One region of the Pontibacillus yanchengensis genome, then DNA from elsewhere that is predicted to be linked to it. Evidence: predicted binding sites of a transcription regulator. Region 1 holds the regulator's gene; each other region holds the start of a gene.

Region 1 (4,223 bases):
CAGTTAGTCAATTAGACAAGGCATTAGATAATCAAATGATGTTTGACGGGTCTTCCATCGAAGGATTTGTTCGTATTGAAGAATCCGATATGCTACTACACCCAGACCTTGACACATTTGTAGTGTTCCCATGGACTTCTGAAAAAGGGAAAGTAGCTCGTTTTATTTGTGACATCTGCAATCCAGATGGTACACCATTTGAAGGGTGCCCACGTTATAACCTAAAACGTAATCTTAAGAAAATGGAAGAACTAGGATTCTCTGCGTTTAACTTAGGTACGGAGCCAGAATTCTTCCTATTTAAATTAGATGAAAAGGGAGAACCCTCTATGGAGCTTAATGACAGAGGTGGATATTTCGACCTTGCTCCAACAGATTTAGGTGAAAATTGTCGACGTGATATCGTATTGGAATTAGAAGAGATGGGTTTTGAAATTGAAGCTTCTCACCACGAAGTAGCACCAGGTCAGCACGAGATTGATTTCAAATATGCTGATGCCATTAAACACTGTGATGATATTCAAACATTTAAACTTGTTGTTAAAACAATTGCACGGAAGCATGGATTGCACGCAACATTTATGCCTAAACCATTATTTGGAGTAAACGGTTCTGGTATGCATGTGAATATGTCCCTATTCAAAGATGGTGCGAACGCATTCTTTGATGAAAAGGGTGATCAACAGTTAAGTCAAACAGCTTATCAATTTATCGCAGGTGTTGTGAAGCACGCAACGAATTTTACTGCTGTAACAAACCCTACAGTTAATTCATATAAACGTCTTGTTCCTGGTTACGAAGCACCTTGTTATGTTGCATGGTCCGGTCAAAACCGAAGTCCATTAATTCGTATTCCAGCTTCTCGTGGTATGAGTACTCGTATAGAAGTGCGTTCTGTGGATCCCTCAGCAAACCCATACTTAGCAATGGCAGTTCTACTTTCATCAGGTCTTGACGGCGTCGAGAACAAACTACAAGCCCCAACACCAGTTGATCGTAATATCTATGTTATGGATAAAGAAGAACGTGTGAAGCACGGCGTTCAAGATCTACCTGCTACATTAGCAGATGCACTTGAATTATTGAAAAAAGACGAGAAAATGGTGGAAGCTCTAGGCGAACACCTATATGAGCACTTCATCGAATCAAAAGAAATCGAATGGGATATGTTCCGTACGCAAGTCCATCCATGGGAGCGCGAACAGTATCTAAGCACATATTAATGAACAAAACCCTTGAAGCATAGCTTCAAGGGTTTTGTTATGGGCGGTACTCTGATTGACCTGATACCTACTAAATCTATATAGGAAAAGGCTAGGTTAAAACACTCTATAAATCATTAGTATGAGAAGACGTTAAATGTAGCCAAAAGAAAGGCATAAGGGACCATTTTGTCGTAAATAAAAAGGATATTATTTAATCATATGGAAAGTAATAATAGGTCGTATTAGGAGGGGAGTTATGAATGTAGAAAGCAAATATATAATCAGATGGGGAATACCAGGTTGGTTGATCATTCTTTACTATATTTTATTGGATGCATTTTCAAAAAGAGTCTTTTTTTCGGACAATCTACCACCAGTCGAGATTATAGTGGCTTTACTAACAGCTATTTCATTTGGCGTCATCGTGGGTTACCTTTTACATCAAGCGTATTTTGCAATGGAATGGTTATTCGGAAGAGGACCATTGGAAGTTTCTCATGAGATTAAGCAAGTATTAGAGAATGCCGGTCTCTCTTATGAGGAGGAATCAAAACCGGAACGACAGTATTTTTATTTTGAATATTTGTGGCAGAAATCATTAGCTAATATCTCTTCTCCACATAAAATGGAATATCTGTCAGCTCGATATCAACACTTGTTGACGAGGACACAGGAATTAGGTGTTCTTCGAGCAAGTTTAATTATATGTCTTTTAATAACAGGATATTTTATCTTTTTTGAGAACATATTATTTTTAGGCGTAGGCTTACTCATTATTCTTGGAACACTCTTCTTATTTGTTCATAGAGCACAACGTTATTTTACGAGAAATACGCATTATTTCATTGCCTACAATCTGCGAGATCTATTGCAGGAGAAAGAAAATAAATAAGAGTGAGAAAAAGTTCATCAAATTGAATCATAAAAGAAGGGCTGACCTATTTTTGGTCAGCTCTTCTTATTTGTTTGTGGATTTTTGATATTAATCAAGCTTCAGCTTTATGTTAATGGATATGACGATATAATCCAACTACTCGACCTAATATACTTATGTTTTGAACGATAATGGGATCCATTGTAGCGTTTTCTGGTTGTAAGCGTATATAGTTAGATTCTTTGAAGAAACGTTTTACAGTTGCTTCTTCATCCTCCGTCATTGCAACTACAATGTCCCCGTTTTGGGCGGTTTGCTGTTTACGAACAATGACCATATCTCCATCAAGGATTCCTGCTTCAATCATACTTTCCCCTTGGACAACGAGAACAAAGATTTCATCATCTGCTGCTGCAAGTGTGTCAGGAAGAGGTACATATTCTTCAATATTTTCAATAGCTGTAATTGGCATCCCAGCGGTTACTTTACCGATGACAGGAGCGTAAGTTGCCTCTCCTTTAGGGATATGCGTCCCAGTACCTTCTTCCAATTCTAGGACTTCAATTGCTCTTGGTTTTGTTGGATCGCGTCTAATATAGCCTTTCTTCTCTAATCTAGCAAGATGTCCATGGACGGTAGAACTAGAAGCTAGTCCAACAGCTTCGCCAATTTCTCTTACGGATGGTGGATAACCTTTTTCGAGAACACGGTCTTTAATGAAATCTAGTATTGCTTCCTGCCTTTTTGATAGTTTTGTCATATTAATTACACCTCGTACATATTGTTTTATTACCGACATTATACCATGCTTGGTAAGGATATACAAACATTCGTTCGTAAAATCTGTTGACAAGAACGAATGTTCGTATATAATAGATTTTAGAAGAAAGCGAACAAAAGTTCTTATTCTATGGAGGCGATCATCATGTTTCAAAATCTATCAAAACTTGACGTAGCGTATATATTATTATTTGTAGCCAGCTTAGGATTTATGTATTATGCTATGGTGACGAGTTAAATAGAGTGCTCGTAAGTACCAATGTGAAAGGTTAGGAGAAACTATGAAAGCTATTATCTATTGTCGCGTAAGCACCGAAAAAGAAACGCAAGTATCCTCCTTAAAAAGACAACGATTAGAATTAGAAGAACTTGCACAAACTCACAACTTTGAAGTTTCTAAAATAATAGAGGAACAAGCTAGTGGATATGACGTAGAGCGGGAAGGTATATTTGAACTATTAGAAATGGTAACAAGTGGAGAAGCGGATGTATTATTAATTCAAGATGAAACAAGATTAGGTAGAGGGAATACAAAAATCGCTCTTTTTCATCAATTGAATAAGTTAAATATCCCTATTTATACAGTTACACATAATGGATACCTGCAATTATCGGAATCAGATTCCATGGTTTTACAAATCGTTGGTGTCGTTGAAGAATATCAAAGAAAAATTCATAACCTAAAAATAAAACGAGGTATGAAAAAGGCGATAGAGAGCGGTTTTAATCCTGCAGATAATCTATCTAATCAGGAAATGGCTCAGGGAAGAGATAGAAAAGATTTTCCAGTTGAAGAAGTAGCAAGGTTGCGTAAAAATGATTTAACCTTTTCTGAGATTGCTGCTACATTAAGAGGTATGGGATATAATGTCTCTAAAGCAACAGTACATAGAAGATATCAAGAGTTTCAATCACTTGAAAAAAATAAATAAAAACGTTACTATAATTAGCAAGTAAGGCAAGCACTCTTCGTGGGACTTGCCTTTTTTCATTGGAAATGTAAATGATGAAATATTGTTATAGATTTTCCTTTATATAACTCGTGTAAACGTTAATTAAATGAACGCTACCTTTGTTTCATCTTAAGAAAAGGAGAAGATATATATGCTTTCTCAAGAAAAAATTAATCGTATTAATGAGTTAGCCAATAAATCCAAAAATGAAGGATTAACAAAAGAAGAACAAGACGAACAACAAGAATTACGTCAGGAATATTTGAAGAATGTTCGTAAATCCTTTAAGAACCATCTGAAATCGGTGAAAGTTGTTGACCCTGAAGGGAATGACGTAACACCTAATAAACTTAAAGAAGAAAAAGAACGTAATAAAAAGCATTAATTCTGAAAATCCTGTTACGTCTATGT
Region 2 (4,223 bases), 1.0 Mb from region 1:
AAAATGTCGAAACAATTATTTATGAGTTGATGAGGAAAGGTATGCAGGCAAATTATCATTTGGCTTCAGCTGAGTAATAAATGGGGACATTTTGGATGGCTAAGTTCACATTAGGCGAACACTTCCCATAGATTCACTAGTGCATTCCCCTATTTTTGTGAGAAACAGTCACTTTAAATTCCAAACGCATATCCTTTATAGGTGAACTCACTTGTAAAGCCTAGAAGCTCTGCAACAGACCTAGATGGATGATTTTTCCACGCAGTCCCAATAAGGCGTAACTTTTCTTCACATACGAATGTGCCACCTTTTGTCCTAATTTTTTGCCTTGATGATGCTTGTCTGTTTTTATATCAACAACATGAAGATTACTTGCGATAAATCCAGTGAAACAAACACTCACTATGGCTTGACCATAAACAACACAATATCCAATCCCCTTTCTTAAAAAGGAATCAGCATCTGACCAAAACTCTAATAGCTTTTTATGTAAAAACTCAATATTTTGCATTATATCGGAGTCATAAAGTTCTTTTGTAATTTGCTTTATCTCATATCCCGGCTCTAAACAAGGTTCTTTCTCTTTTGCGTAATCCTCTTTGTAAAGCTTGAAAACATTTTTTCTCCAACTCTCAAGTTCTCGATCAGCAAAAACATGTTCTATCGTCTCATTCCAGTGACTATGATTCCCCATTACCTCAAATGAATCTAGCTTTAATTGTCTCGCCTTTGGAAAAATAATCTCCTCTATAAAGTCATTAATTTCCTAAACTAGTTCGTCTAATGTACAATACGTTTTTTCACAAGTGACAGTCCCTTTCGAAGCAGTAATGATTATTGCTGGTGACAGATGAAAATGCTCTAATTCAAGAGATGAGAGTTCAGCTTATGACCTCTTTTCGATGACGAGAAACTCATCCCCTCCCCATCTAGCTACAATTCCACTTTTATCTACTCTGGTTCTCAGCTACCTCACAAATTGCTCTATCACCCACTTCATGTCCATAATGATCGTTAATTTGTTTAAATTGATTAATATCAACTAACGTCACCTTTATTCTATCGGTAGTTTCCAAACTATTAAAAAATCGATCATATTTCTTGTAAACCCATCTTCTGTTAAACGCTTTTGTTAAATAACCTCGTTTTGATAGAAACTTCACTCGATCAAACTGCTTCCCTATCCACCACCCATTAATACCTCGACAATTGAAACAGCAAGACTAAACCAAAATCTAGGTTCATCTAGTTAAGAGAACCGTTTATTATATACGTGTACGCATTCCAATATATCTAGGAAAAGTACGATGGCCATACTGATTATTCTCCCTTTATATCCCAAACCAGTGTCCTCCTGGTGTTTGTGCGTCATATTTGAATACTAATTCCCACAGACCATAGAACCAAAACCATTCGATGCGTGAGTCTAAATATCTATTTTTATGTATTTTTCGATATCAAAAGGTTGCAAGGATAGAGATTCAGGCCCTTCGTCTATATCATCTTAAGTTAGAAATATAAAAAAAGGGATGATATATGTCGAAAAATAAGATATCTTGTCGATATACACTATATAAATTCATACAACTGTAAAGACAACAAAGGTTAAAATCTGGGTTATTCAGGAGAGAAAGGGGGAGTTAACATGAAAATAAGTAAACTGAATAGTCAACGATTAGGTGAGATTCTGCTGGGTACTCCGTTAAAATCACATCAAGCGAACCATAATAAGATTCAATCCACTATGGAGGCTTCCATTACCTCTTCTGAAGAACATTTAGAAGGAAAATTCGTACATGACGTATTCACCAAAAACACGCAAGACATTATCGACGAATGGTATGATGGAGACGAAAGAGCTGCAAAACTTTTAGAGATGATTCAAGAGGATCGTCCTTCAAACCAATAAAAGTAGCGTGTGGGCATCACATGCTACTTCCCTTCTTAACTATAAGAACATTGCAGAGCCCGCTATAATAGAACCGACTAATACGATAGCTAACTATAATTTTCTTCATATTCCCCATCCTTTAACCCACTTTTCTACCGCAGATCTATTGGAACTCTTTGCCAACAACCTCATCGTAACATTTTTTTCATTACGATAATATTGCTTAAACAAGTACAATAGATATGTCTGGTTCTCAAATAATCGTAACCTCGTTAATAGCGTGTAAACTGACTTCGACCTTATCTTTACTTTCTTGATTCACCACATATAATGTCTTCTTTTCATGGATGATCGAAAGAATTTTGACTTTTGCATATCTATAGTCAAATCCGTTATGATAGCTAATTCCAACCGTTAAATCATCCTTTAATGCAAGTTGTAGCTTAAAGTCAATTTCTGCAGCTTGCTGCTCATCTAGATCCCCTTTTTCTACCCGTTCATCTTCTCTCCACATCTCTTTCAGCTTTTCTACATGTTCTGGAAGCATCATTGAGGTCCATTTAATAGTTCCTCTATCATTTATACGTTCTCTCGTCATAGATATCCCTCCACTTTCAAAACGAACATTTGTTCTTATTATATCGATTCTGACAGTTCAAATCAATAAGGAATAGGTAGGAAGTATCTAATTTCGAATTTGAATAAAGTAACTTAAACCTTGTTCTTCAAGAAAAGACTTTAACAAAGTGTTGATAATGTTGAACCATATTATTATATAATTCTTTTATTTTCACTTTACGCTTTAAAGCGTTAATGTTATGATAATTCTGAACACTTTATCTATTAGAATTTCCCCTTAAAGAGCTGATTGGAGTATTATCCAATCAGTTTTTTCTTTCTTGATGAACCAACTACACACATTATGGTATCAAGATGCTAGCTCCTTATGACGAAGTAGTTTAAAACTAATATGGAAATGATGTTTTAATGAAAAAGGTACAATAGGAAATAAAGATAGCCTCATCCTCATAAGAGAGGAGGCTATCATTTGGGTAAGTTCGATATTTTTTCGTTTTATTATGAATCATTAAGATTTATTAGTATTTTTCCTATATTTCCTCTATCAGCCATCAGTTGAAATCCTTTATTAACTTCCTCTAAACTTAATTTTTCACTAATTTTCACGTCTAATTCTTCAGTTGATAATAATGTCATTACAGTTTCGGCACTCTCCCTAAGTGATTCTGGATAATCATGCTGTCTCTCACCAGGGCTATAACCTATAACCGATCTAGATGTCGAATGAAGATTTGTCGATAAAATCTGCCCCGGTTTACCAGAAGCATGGCCGTAGGTTATCAACTTCCCATAAGAAGAAAGACATTTCATACTTTTTTCCAGAACTTCACCCCCAACAGAATCAAAAACAATATCTACTCCTCTTCTTTCCGTCAAATCCATTATTTTTTCTGGAAGTCTTCTTTTCTATATAGTATAGCTTGATGGGCCCCTATATTTTTTATCAATTTATCTTTCTCTTCATTTCCAACCGTTCCGTAGATTGTTGCTTTTTGTTTTTGGAGCAATTGTAGTAACGTTAAGCCAACACCTCCAGCAGCTGCATGAACTAATACTTTATCTGACTCCTTTACCACAGCTACCTTGTGTACTAATTCATATGCTGTAATTCCTATACTTAAAATGGCTACGGTATAGTCAAAAGAAACATTTTTAGGTACGTTATAAACAAGATTACAATCAACACTTACATAATCCGCTAATGCTCCTCCATTTGGAAACCCAACAACTCGATCCCCTTTTGAGAATCGTTCTACGCTCTCTCCTACCTCCACAATGGTTCCGGCACAATCAAAACCAGGAATAAAATATTCCCCTCCTAGAGAATGATAGTAACCTCTAATCGCGGAAACATCTGCAAAATTTAAACTAACAGATCCTACATTAATCAATACTTCGTTTTTCGTTAGCTTTGGACGTTGCGCATTCCTTACGCTTACATAACGTTCATTTTCTTACTATAATCACTAATAGCAGCTCTCATACTTCTCCTCTACTACATATTGTTCCAGTATCCAATGATTATCATGTTCTGTTTTAGATATTACAAAAAGGGCTTTATACTATAGCATTGCGTTGATTGCACTACTAAAACGACCTTTCTGCATAATAAGAAGTCAGCATCACGTGCTGACTTCTTTTCTTTCTTCATCAACTTGCCTCTGTAGCAGATAGAATACATTGTAAGCTAATCCAGACTTAATTCACATCTCGTGGAGTGAGTCTAAGAGATTTATCCCTAAATACAAATACC
Region 3 (4,223 bases), 540 kb from region 1:
ATTCTGCAATGCTCCATCGTGCCATTAAGAATGCGGTAGAAAATGATATCCTTGTAGTCTGTGCAGCTGGAAATGCTGGTGATGGAAATGAACAAACCACTGAAAAATTGTACCCAGGGTATTACAAAGAAGTCGTGCAAGTTGGGGCTGTTGACTTTAATGGAGACATGGCAGACTTTACAAATACAAACGATGAAATTGATATAGTTGCTCCTGGAGTCGGCATTCGTTCCACATATATGAACGGTCAATACGCTACCCTATCAGGAACTTCAATGGGGACACCTCACGTTGCAGGTGCTTCCGCTTTATTATTAGAAAAAAATGAACAAGAATTCGGCCGTACCTTATCTGAACCTGAACTGTATGCACAACTCGTTAAACACACTTCTCCATTAGGTTACAGTAAACGAACAGAAGGAAATGGATTACTTACCTTAGGGGTTAGTGACGTTCCATACGATGAATTTGAAGCCTTTATGTTAGAAGAAGGATCAGAAGAATAACATTGGTTATAGTCAAGGTTTGGCGTATGTCATAAAAAGAAGGACGAAATCACCTACGGTTTCGTCCTGTGCTTATGATTATACATACTTAGGATGCATGTCTAACATGTTAATGCATCTAATTAATAAACTTACCTATTAATGGAGCGTGCCATCCTTACATACGTGTGACGTTTCCCTCTTATTGCAATCGAATACTCCATAATGTTTTCTGGTACGGCAACTCCATTATAGCCGGCATCTCCGATGTGATGAATATCTGCTCCGGCCATCTTATTTTGAAGAGCAATTTGTCTGATTGTATCTTCTGTTGCCCCTTCTTGGCTTGTGCCGATGGTCAGCATCGCTAAAGCTCCAGCTTCATGTATGTAGCTCGTCCAATTCTGTACATTCTCAACACTAACTCCAGGAACCGTTCCAGGTGAAGGTATTAAGATAACATCTGCTCCTACTGTTACCAAATCCTTAATGGTCGATTCATTGGTTATGCCACTTCCACTTTCGCTTGTAACTCCAGCTCCATGCATCTTTCCAGCTATAATAAACAAGTCGTCCCCAACAATTCTTTTTGATTCACGAACCGCTGAAATTATTTCTTTATTACTCACTCCAGTTCTTGGATTACCAGTAAAACAAATATAATCAAATCCCAGTTCCATTGCTTTTTCAACCGTTTCTTTAGAGTATCTTCGTCCAATCGGTAGTGACTCAAGTTGCTCATTCATTCTCAAGTTTGGATCGACTGGCTCTAGATTGACTCCAACTGGACGACCAGTTAGGTTTTTTACTTGCTGAACAATAGAACCTTCATTTGGAACACCTTCCATAACTGGATTAAATACATCTATAAGATTTAGTAAAATCAAATCCGCTCCAAATGATGCTATAAGCTCCATATTGCTCACCTCACGATATAGCGGCTGAAAGGAAGGAATGACTTCTGATAAAACAATTCTTCCCTCTGATGTTCGAATGCTTTCAACCAAATCCTGACCATTCATTTGTTGAAAATCTGATGCAGTACAATTTAAAAAACGTTTCATCGTATAACCTCCTAGTTTAACACTAACTCTATAATACCTTATCATCACTAAAGCTTAGAGCGAACTTCTGTTTATCCCTACACTCTATCTTAAAATGTAAAAAGAAAGGCCATCCCCACTTAGGGATAGCCTTCTTGCAATCACTTCACTTCTAGAATTCCTTCTGTCCCCTGATCAAATTCACCATGCTTGTGAACTGTAAGCGTTTCATCTTCACTTAAGTTCGTAAAGACAATCGGCGTTACGATAGAAGGCACTTTAGATTCAATTGCTTTGAAATCTACTTCTAACAAACGTTGACCTTTTGTTACTTTATCGCCAGCTTTCACGAAATCATTGAAGCCTTCTCCTTCTATTTTCACCGTATCCAGCCCAACGTGAATCAAGATCTCATGACCACTATTAGCTGTAATACCAACCGCATGCTTGGATGGGAATACCGTAGTGACTTCCCCGTCTACTGGAGAAACAACGGAGTTTTCAGCTGGTTCAATGGCAAAACCATCGCCCATCATTTTTTGGGAAAATGCATCGTCTGGTACTTCTGTTATTGGCACTACTTTTCCAGATATCGGTAATACGAAATCACTACCTGTTAGTGGCCTCTTTGCATCAGAAGTTGATTGTTCCTCCACCTCATCCGTTGGTTTAGGCTCACCTTGTTGATTTAGTTGTTTTTGCATCGCATTGGCCACAAATTCAACATTTGTCCCTACGACCACTTGGATATTTGTGCGACTTACTTTCATCACACCATTTGCTCCGTGCTTTCTTAGTTTGTTTTCAGCTACTTGGTCGATATCATGAATCGCTAAACGTAAACGTGTTGCGCAATAATCAATAGACTTAATGTTCGATTTTCCGCCTAAGTCTTGCATAAAGTGAGCAGCCATGTTTTCAAATTTGTCGCCCCCAGTAGGTCCACCAGCTGCTGGCTCTTCTCCTTCTTCCATATCAAAGTCTTCTTCTTCACGGCCTGGTGTTTGCAGATTTAGTTTAATGATTAAGAAATAGAAGACTACGAAATAAATGGCACCAAACACTAAACCTTGGAGTAGAAGTAACAGTGGTTTTTGTGCTAAGCCGAAGTTCAACACATAGTCAATCGCACCTGCTGAAAATGTAAAGCCATGAAGCATGTCAAATACATATGCTACAACCATGGATAGACCTGTTAATAATGCGTGCACACCATAAAGTAATGGAGATAAAAACATGAAGGAGAACTCAATTGGTTCTGTAATCCCCGTAATAAATGAAGTTAACGCAATACCACCAAGCATTCCTGCCGTTGCTTTTCGACGGTTTTCTTTTGCTGTCACGATCATTGCTAAAGCAGCAGCTGGCAGTCCAAACATCATGATTGGGAAGAAACCAGCCATAAAGATACCTGCTTCAGGGTCACCTTCGAAGAAACGGTTCAAGTCCCCAGTAGCTCCCTGATAATCTCCAAAAACGAACCATACAAAACTATTCAGTACGTGGTGAAGACCAACTGGAATTAGGAGGCGGTTCAAGAAACCATAAATCCCAACACCTAGTGCTCCTGCATCAATGATCCATTGTCCTAGTGCGTTAATTCCATCCTGAATTGTTGGCCAAATAACCCCAAATATCCCTGCAAGCACAATCATCGTACCTGCTGTTACGATGGGCACAAACCGTTTACCTCCAAAGAATGCAAGCCAATCCGGAAGCTTTATTTCACCGTATTTGTTGTAGAGTAAACCTGCTATAACACCGCTTAATATTCCACCTAAAAAGGAAATATTGATGTCCTCATTAATAGATTGGGCACCATTTTGCAGCACAAAGTACCCAATTGCACCCGCAAGTCCAGCGGCGCCATGACCATCCTTCGACATCCCTATCGCTACACCTATTGCAAAAAGGAGCGGTAATTGATCGAAAATAGCTCCTCCTGCTGCAGCCATAAACGGAATGCCTAGAAAGTCATCCTGTCCTAACCGAAGCAATAGTCCGGCTGCTGGCAGTAAAGCGATTGGAAGCATTAACGCTTTTCCGATACGCTGTAAAAAGTTTAACATTCCTCTTTTTCCCCTTTCCGAAATAAAATGTGAATACAATAAGGAACAGAGGCTCTAAAACAAATCATTAAAGCCCTTACAATATACGCTCTATTCCTTATCTTTTACGTAGCACTACATCTACATATAATAAATCGTTTACAATTCGAGGATATCAGTACGATGATAAGTTGTCTATACATTTATACAAATGTCCATATGAATTCCAATTTTATGTTTCACCTATTTTATATAATAACTTGTCTATTATGTTCGTAACTTGTCTAGACATCTATCATTGAGTAAGATATGATGTGAACAGAAATGTGAATCGTTTCTGCAATGGATTCGTAATCTATACCATAGAATTTTATAAACAGTCGTCCAAGTAACACATAAGGAGGAACACCTATGATCGATAAAAACTCCCCTGTACCTATTTATTATCAAATAGAAGAAGCCATAAAATCCCAAATCATTAACGGAGTGCTACAACCAGGAGATGCATTACCTTCTGAACGTGAATATACAGAACAATACAACATCAGTCGGATGACTGTACGTCAGGCTATAAGCAATCTCGTTCATGCTGGATATTTATATAGACAAAAAGGTAGGGGTACCTTTGTCTCAAAGCAAAAAATTGA
Region 4 (4,223 bases), on a different contig from region 1:
TAATCGTGGTAGGCGTAATACCGTGCTTTTCGTTATATTCCATCTGTTTCGCGCGACGACGTTCGGTCTCATCAATTGCAATATTCATAGAATCAGTATATTTATCGGCATACATAATAACCTGTCCATTTTCATTACGCGCTGCCCGTCCAATCGTCTGAATGAGAGAACGTTGTGAGCGCAAGAAACCTTCTTTATCGGCATCTAGTATTGCGACTAAGGATACTTCCGGAATATCTAGCCCTTCCCGTAACAAGTTAATGCCGACTAATACGTCATATTTGCCTCGGCGCAAATCACGAATAATTTCAATTCGTTCTAATGTTTTAATCTCTGAGTGTAAGTACGCGACTTTAATACCAATTTCCTTTAAATAATCGGTAAGATCCTCAGACATTTTCTTCGTAAGGGTTGTAACTAGGACACGCTCCCCTTGTTCTTTACGAGTATTAATCTCACCAATGAGGTCATCAATTTGCCCATGAATTGGTCGCACATTCACTTTAGGGTCTAACAATCCTGTAGGACGAATGATCTGTTCTACCATTTCAGGTGAGTGCTCCTGTTCATAAGGTCCAGGTGTGGCGGATACATAGACCGCTTGATTCATATGGTTTTCAAATTCTGAAAATGTAAGCGGACGGTTATCTAATGCAGACGGTAAACGGAAACCGTGATCCACTAGCACTTGCTTACGCGCTTGGTCTCCGTTGTACATGCCACGAACCTGTGGAAGTGTCACGTGGGACTCGTCGACCATCATTAGGTAATCATCAGGAAAATAGTCCAGTAATGTATAAGGTGTTGCACCTTCTTCTCTTAGCGTTAAATGACGGGAATAGTTTTCAATCCCTGAGCAGAAGCCCATTTCCCGCATCATTTCTAAATCATAGCTTGTACGTTGCTCCAGTCTTTGTGCTTCTAAAAGCTTGTTTTGATCCTTTAGTTCTTTCAGGCGATCTTGTAGTTCACGTTCAATATTTTTGATGGCTACTTTCATTTTCTCCTCACGAGTTACGAAGTGAGAAGCAGGGAAAATTGCTACATGCTCTCGATCCCCGATGATTTCACCTGTTAGTGCATCCACTTCACGGATTCGATCAATCTCATCACCAAAAAATTCGATACGAAGGCAATGTTCTTCTCTTGAGGCCGGAATGATTTCGACTGAATCACCACGCACACGGAATGTACCACGCTGGAAGTCGATATCATTTCGGGCATATTGAATGTCTACTAAATCTCGCAATAATTCATCACGATCTTTCTCCATTCCTTTACGAATGGATAACACAAGGTTCCGGTATTCTTCCGGATTACCTAAACCATATATACAAGACACACTAGCTACGATAATGACATCATTTCGTTCAAACAACGATGACGTAGCAGAGTGACGTAATTTATCAATTTCATCATTTATGTTGGCATCCTTCTCTATAAATGTATCAGTGGAAGGAACGTAAGCTTCGGGCTGGTAATAATCGTAGTAGCTGACGAAGTACTCCACTGCATTATTAGGAAAAAATTCTTTAAACTCGCTATAAAGCTGACCTGCGAGGGTTTTATTGTGAGCAATCACAAGGGTTGGTTTATTTACCTGCTGTATAACATTCGACATCGTAAATGTTTTACCAGTACCTGTGGCCCCTAGTAGGGTTTGATGTTTTTTTCCGTTCACTATTCCATTCTTTAGTTCTTCAATGGCACGGGGTTGATCTCCCTGAGGTTGATATTGAGACACTAATTCAAATTGGCTTTCCACGTTGCAACCTCCATTCGCATAATCTCATACACGTAGTTTACCACAATCTTACTCTATCCTAACATAAAGGCGAACAAACATTCGAGTATTTAGCACATTCCTTTGCATTTCCAATTAGAACTCGTGGCTGGGGCTGGGATATTCCCGAAAACTAGATTCCTTTACAGCCATTTAACTCATGCTGAACATATGAACAAAAGCGCAAGCGCCTCGTTAGCGACGTACAAACTGCTGCCCACAGGAGGTGGTTTGGTTCGATGTTGCTGCGTGATGCAGCGGGTTTAATCGAACTTCCTCCGTATGAGGTAAAGGAAACACGAAGAGCGCAAGCGATTCGATGTTGACTTATCGTAAGGAGGTGCAGGAAGTTTGCTAGGCGCTAGGCGCTGGAGCTGGACACATAAGTGCGATAAACGTATGCTTTCTTTACGTATTAAAAAAAGCTAACCCTTCATGGGTTAGCTTTTGTCTTCTATTATTGACTATATTGATTCACTTCAAACAAGTCAATCAATTCGATATCAGGGTTTTTATCTCTGAACCAGCGTAAGGAGAATTCGTTTTTAAATAAAGCAATGTAATTGTCTTCACGGTCTTTGACGAGCATGCTTCGCTCATCAAATAGTTTTTGATCTACTTGCTCTTCTTTAAGCCAACGCGGCATCCGCTCCCCTATTGATTCAAGGACGATATCGACGTTGTATTCATTTTTCATTCGATACTCAAACACATCATATTGAAGCTGTCCGACCGCTCCAATAATGTATTCTTCGTTACGAACGCCTCTAAACAACTGAATCGCGCCTTCTTGCACAAGCTGCTCGATTCCCTTTTTAAACTGCTTCGCTTTCATGACGTTTTTCGCTGTAACCTTCTTGAATAGTTCCGGAGGGAATTGTGGTAATTCCTCATAGTGGAACGTGTTCTTCCCTTCTACAAGCGTATCCCCAATGCGATACACGTTCGGATCATAGATTCCGATAATATCACCTGGGTACGCAATTTCAGCTGTTTCTCTTGATGAAGCCACAAACTGTTGGGTTTGCGCAATCTTAATCGTCTTGCCTGTACGGTCCAACGTTACATTCATGCCACGTTCAAACTTACCTGAACAAACACGTACGAACGCCACACGATCACGGTGTGCTTTGTTCATGTTCGCTTGAATTTTGAAAATGAATCCAGAAAACTCTTCCTTATCTGGAGGAATAAGTTCTCCAGAAGCTTTACGTGGAAATGGCTGCGGGGCCATGGATATAAACGATTCAAAGAATGTCTCCACACCAAACGGCGCAAGGGCACTACCAAAGAATACAGGGGTGAGTTCCCCTTGTTGCACGGCATCCATATCTAACTGTTCGCCCGCTTCTTCTAACAATTCCATTTCTTCATAAGCTGCTTGGAACGTTTCATTTTCGACTAGTTCAGGATAGTTGTCTAACTCTTCTTTCGGAATAGGGATTTCTTGTTCATTCCCTGAAAAACGAATAAATTGGTCATTTTGACGATCAAAAATCCCCTGGAATCGCTTACCCATTCCAACTGGCCAATTCATCGGATATGTTTGGATACCTAGCTCATCTTCAATTTCCTTTAATAAATCAAAAGGGTCTTTTCCTTCCCTGTCAAGCTTGTTGATAAAGGTGAAGATAGGGATACCTCTCATTTTACAAACTTTAAATAGCTTTAAGGTCTGAGCCTCAATCCCTTTGGTACCATCAATAATCATGATTACGCTATCGACAGCTGTGAGCGTTCTGTACGTATCCTCACTGAAGTCTTCGTGACCAGGGGTATCCAAAATGTTGACCTGGTACCCTTCATATTCAAAATTCATGACGGAGGAGGTGACGGAAATTCCGCGCTTCTTTTCAATCTCCATCCAGTCAGAAGTTGCGAATTTACCTGACTTTTTCGCTTTTACAGTCCCGGCATTTCGTATTAAATTTCCATACAGCAAAAATTTCTCCGTTAACGTTGTCTTACCCGCATCGGGGTGAGAAATAATCGCAAAGGTTCGACGTTTTTGCATTTCCTCTTTTACACTCATAGTAGATTCTTCTCCTAATATAAAGTTCATTACGTAAAGAACAGGCTTTACTTATCAAGCAGCCTGTTCTCCTGACATTCATTTATTTTTTATCCTTTACCTATTATAAAACGAATCTTCCCCATTCAGCAAAACATACTTGAAATAACTAGAGCAAATACGTAAAAAGGGACTATAGCTCACTCTTATCGGCTATGAGAATTTGTCCTTGTTTCTCATTTGTAAGCAAGGTTTGTAAAATAACTGTTGCCAACTTGTTCGGTGGATATGGCTTCGTTAAGTAGTGTTCCACCCCTAGAGTTTCCCCACGTTGACGTTCATCGAGAGCAGTAGAAATGAAGATGGGAATGGATTTCGTGTCATCTCTATTCTTCAATTGTTCCACAATATCCCACCCATTCATACCTT

The links. Region 1 encodes LexA, which represses DNA repair genes until DNA is damaged. Its sites were predicted from a motif close to CGAACATATGTTCG; they were not measured.
Region 2: a site for LexA is predicted at 2,512-2,525, ahead of GLW08_RS05965 (YolD-like family protein). Genes of this name have one in related genera too.
Region 3: a site for LexA is predicted at 1,610-1,623, ahead of GLW08_RS03615 (haloacid dehalogenase-like hydrolase). Genes of this name have one in related genera too.
Region 4: a site for LexA is predicted at 1,836-1,849, ahead of uvrB (excinuclease ABC subunit UvrB). Genes of this name have one in related genera too.

The regions. Positions count from the first base shown of each region.
Region 1 is NZ_WMEU01000001.1:210,874-215,096, reverse strand. Features, by position in the region: gene glnA (type I glutamate--ammonia ligase) at 1-1,223, shown strand, start outside; gene GLW08_RS01030 (hypothetical protein) at 1,462-2,097, shown strand; gene lexA (transcriptional repressor LexA) at 2,210-2,839, opposite strand; gene GLW08_RS01020 (YneB family resolvase-like protein) at 3,141-3,791, shown strand; gene GLW08_RS01015 (DUF896 domain-containing protein) at 3,964-4,197, shown strand.
Region 2 is NZ_WMEU01000001.1:1,236,558-1,240,780, forward strand. Features, by position in the region: gene GLW08_RS05945 (hypothetical protein) at 1-77, shown strand, start outside; gene GLW08_RS05950 (GNAT family N-acetyltransferase) at 221-763, opposite strand; gene GLW08_RS05955 (diguanylate cyclase) at 948-1,163, opposite strand; gene GLW08_RS05960 (hypothetical protein) at 1,646-1,909, shown strand; gene GLW08_RS05965 (YolD-like family protein) at 2,145-2,489, opposite strand; gene GLW08_RS05970 (zinc-binding dehydrogenase) at 2,969-3,352, opposite strand; gene GLW08_RS05975 (quinone oxidoreductase family protein) at 3,352-3,861, opposite strand; gene GLW08_RS05980 (MFS transporter) at 4,169-4,223, opposite strand, start outside.
Region 3 is NZ_WMEU01000001.1:748,626-752,848, forward strand. Features, by position in the region: gene GLW08_RS03610 (S8 family peptidase) at 1-506, shown strand, start outside; gene GLW08_RS03615 (haloacid dehalogenase-like hydrolase) at 638-1,549, opposite strand; gene nagE (N-acetylglucosamine-specific PTS transporter subunit IIBC) at 1,690-3,597, opposite strand; gene GLW08_RS03625 (GntR family transcriptional regulator) at 3,988-4,223, shown strand, end outside.
Region 4 is NZ_WMEU01000003.1:417,252-421,474, reverse strand. Features, by position in the region: gene uvrB (excinuclease ABC subunit UvrB) at 1-1,765, opposite strand, end outside; gene GLW08_RS11865 (peptide chain release factor 3) at 2,241-3,815, opposite strand; gene GLW08_RS11860 (ATP-binding protein) at 3,988-4,223, opposite strand, start outside.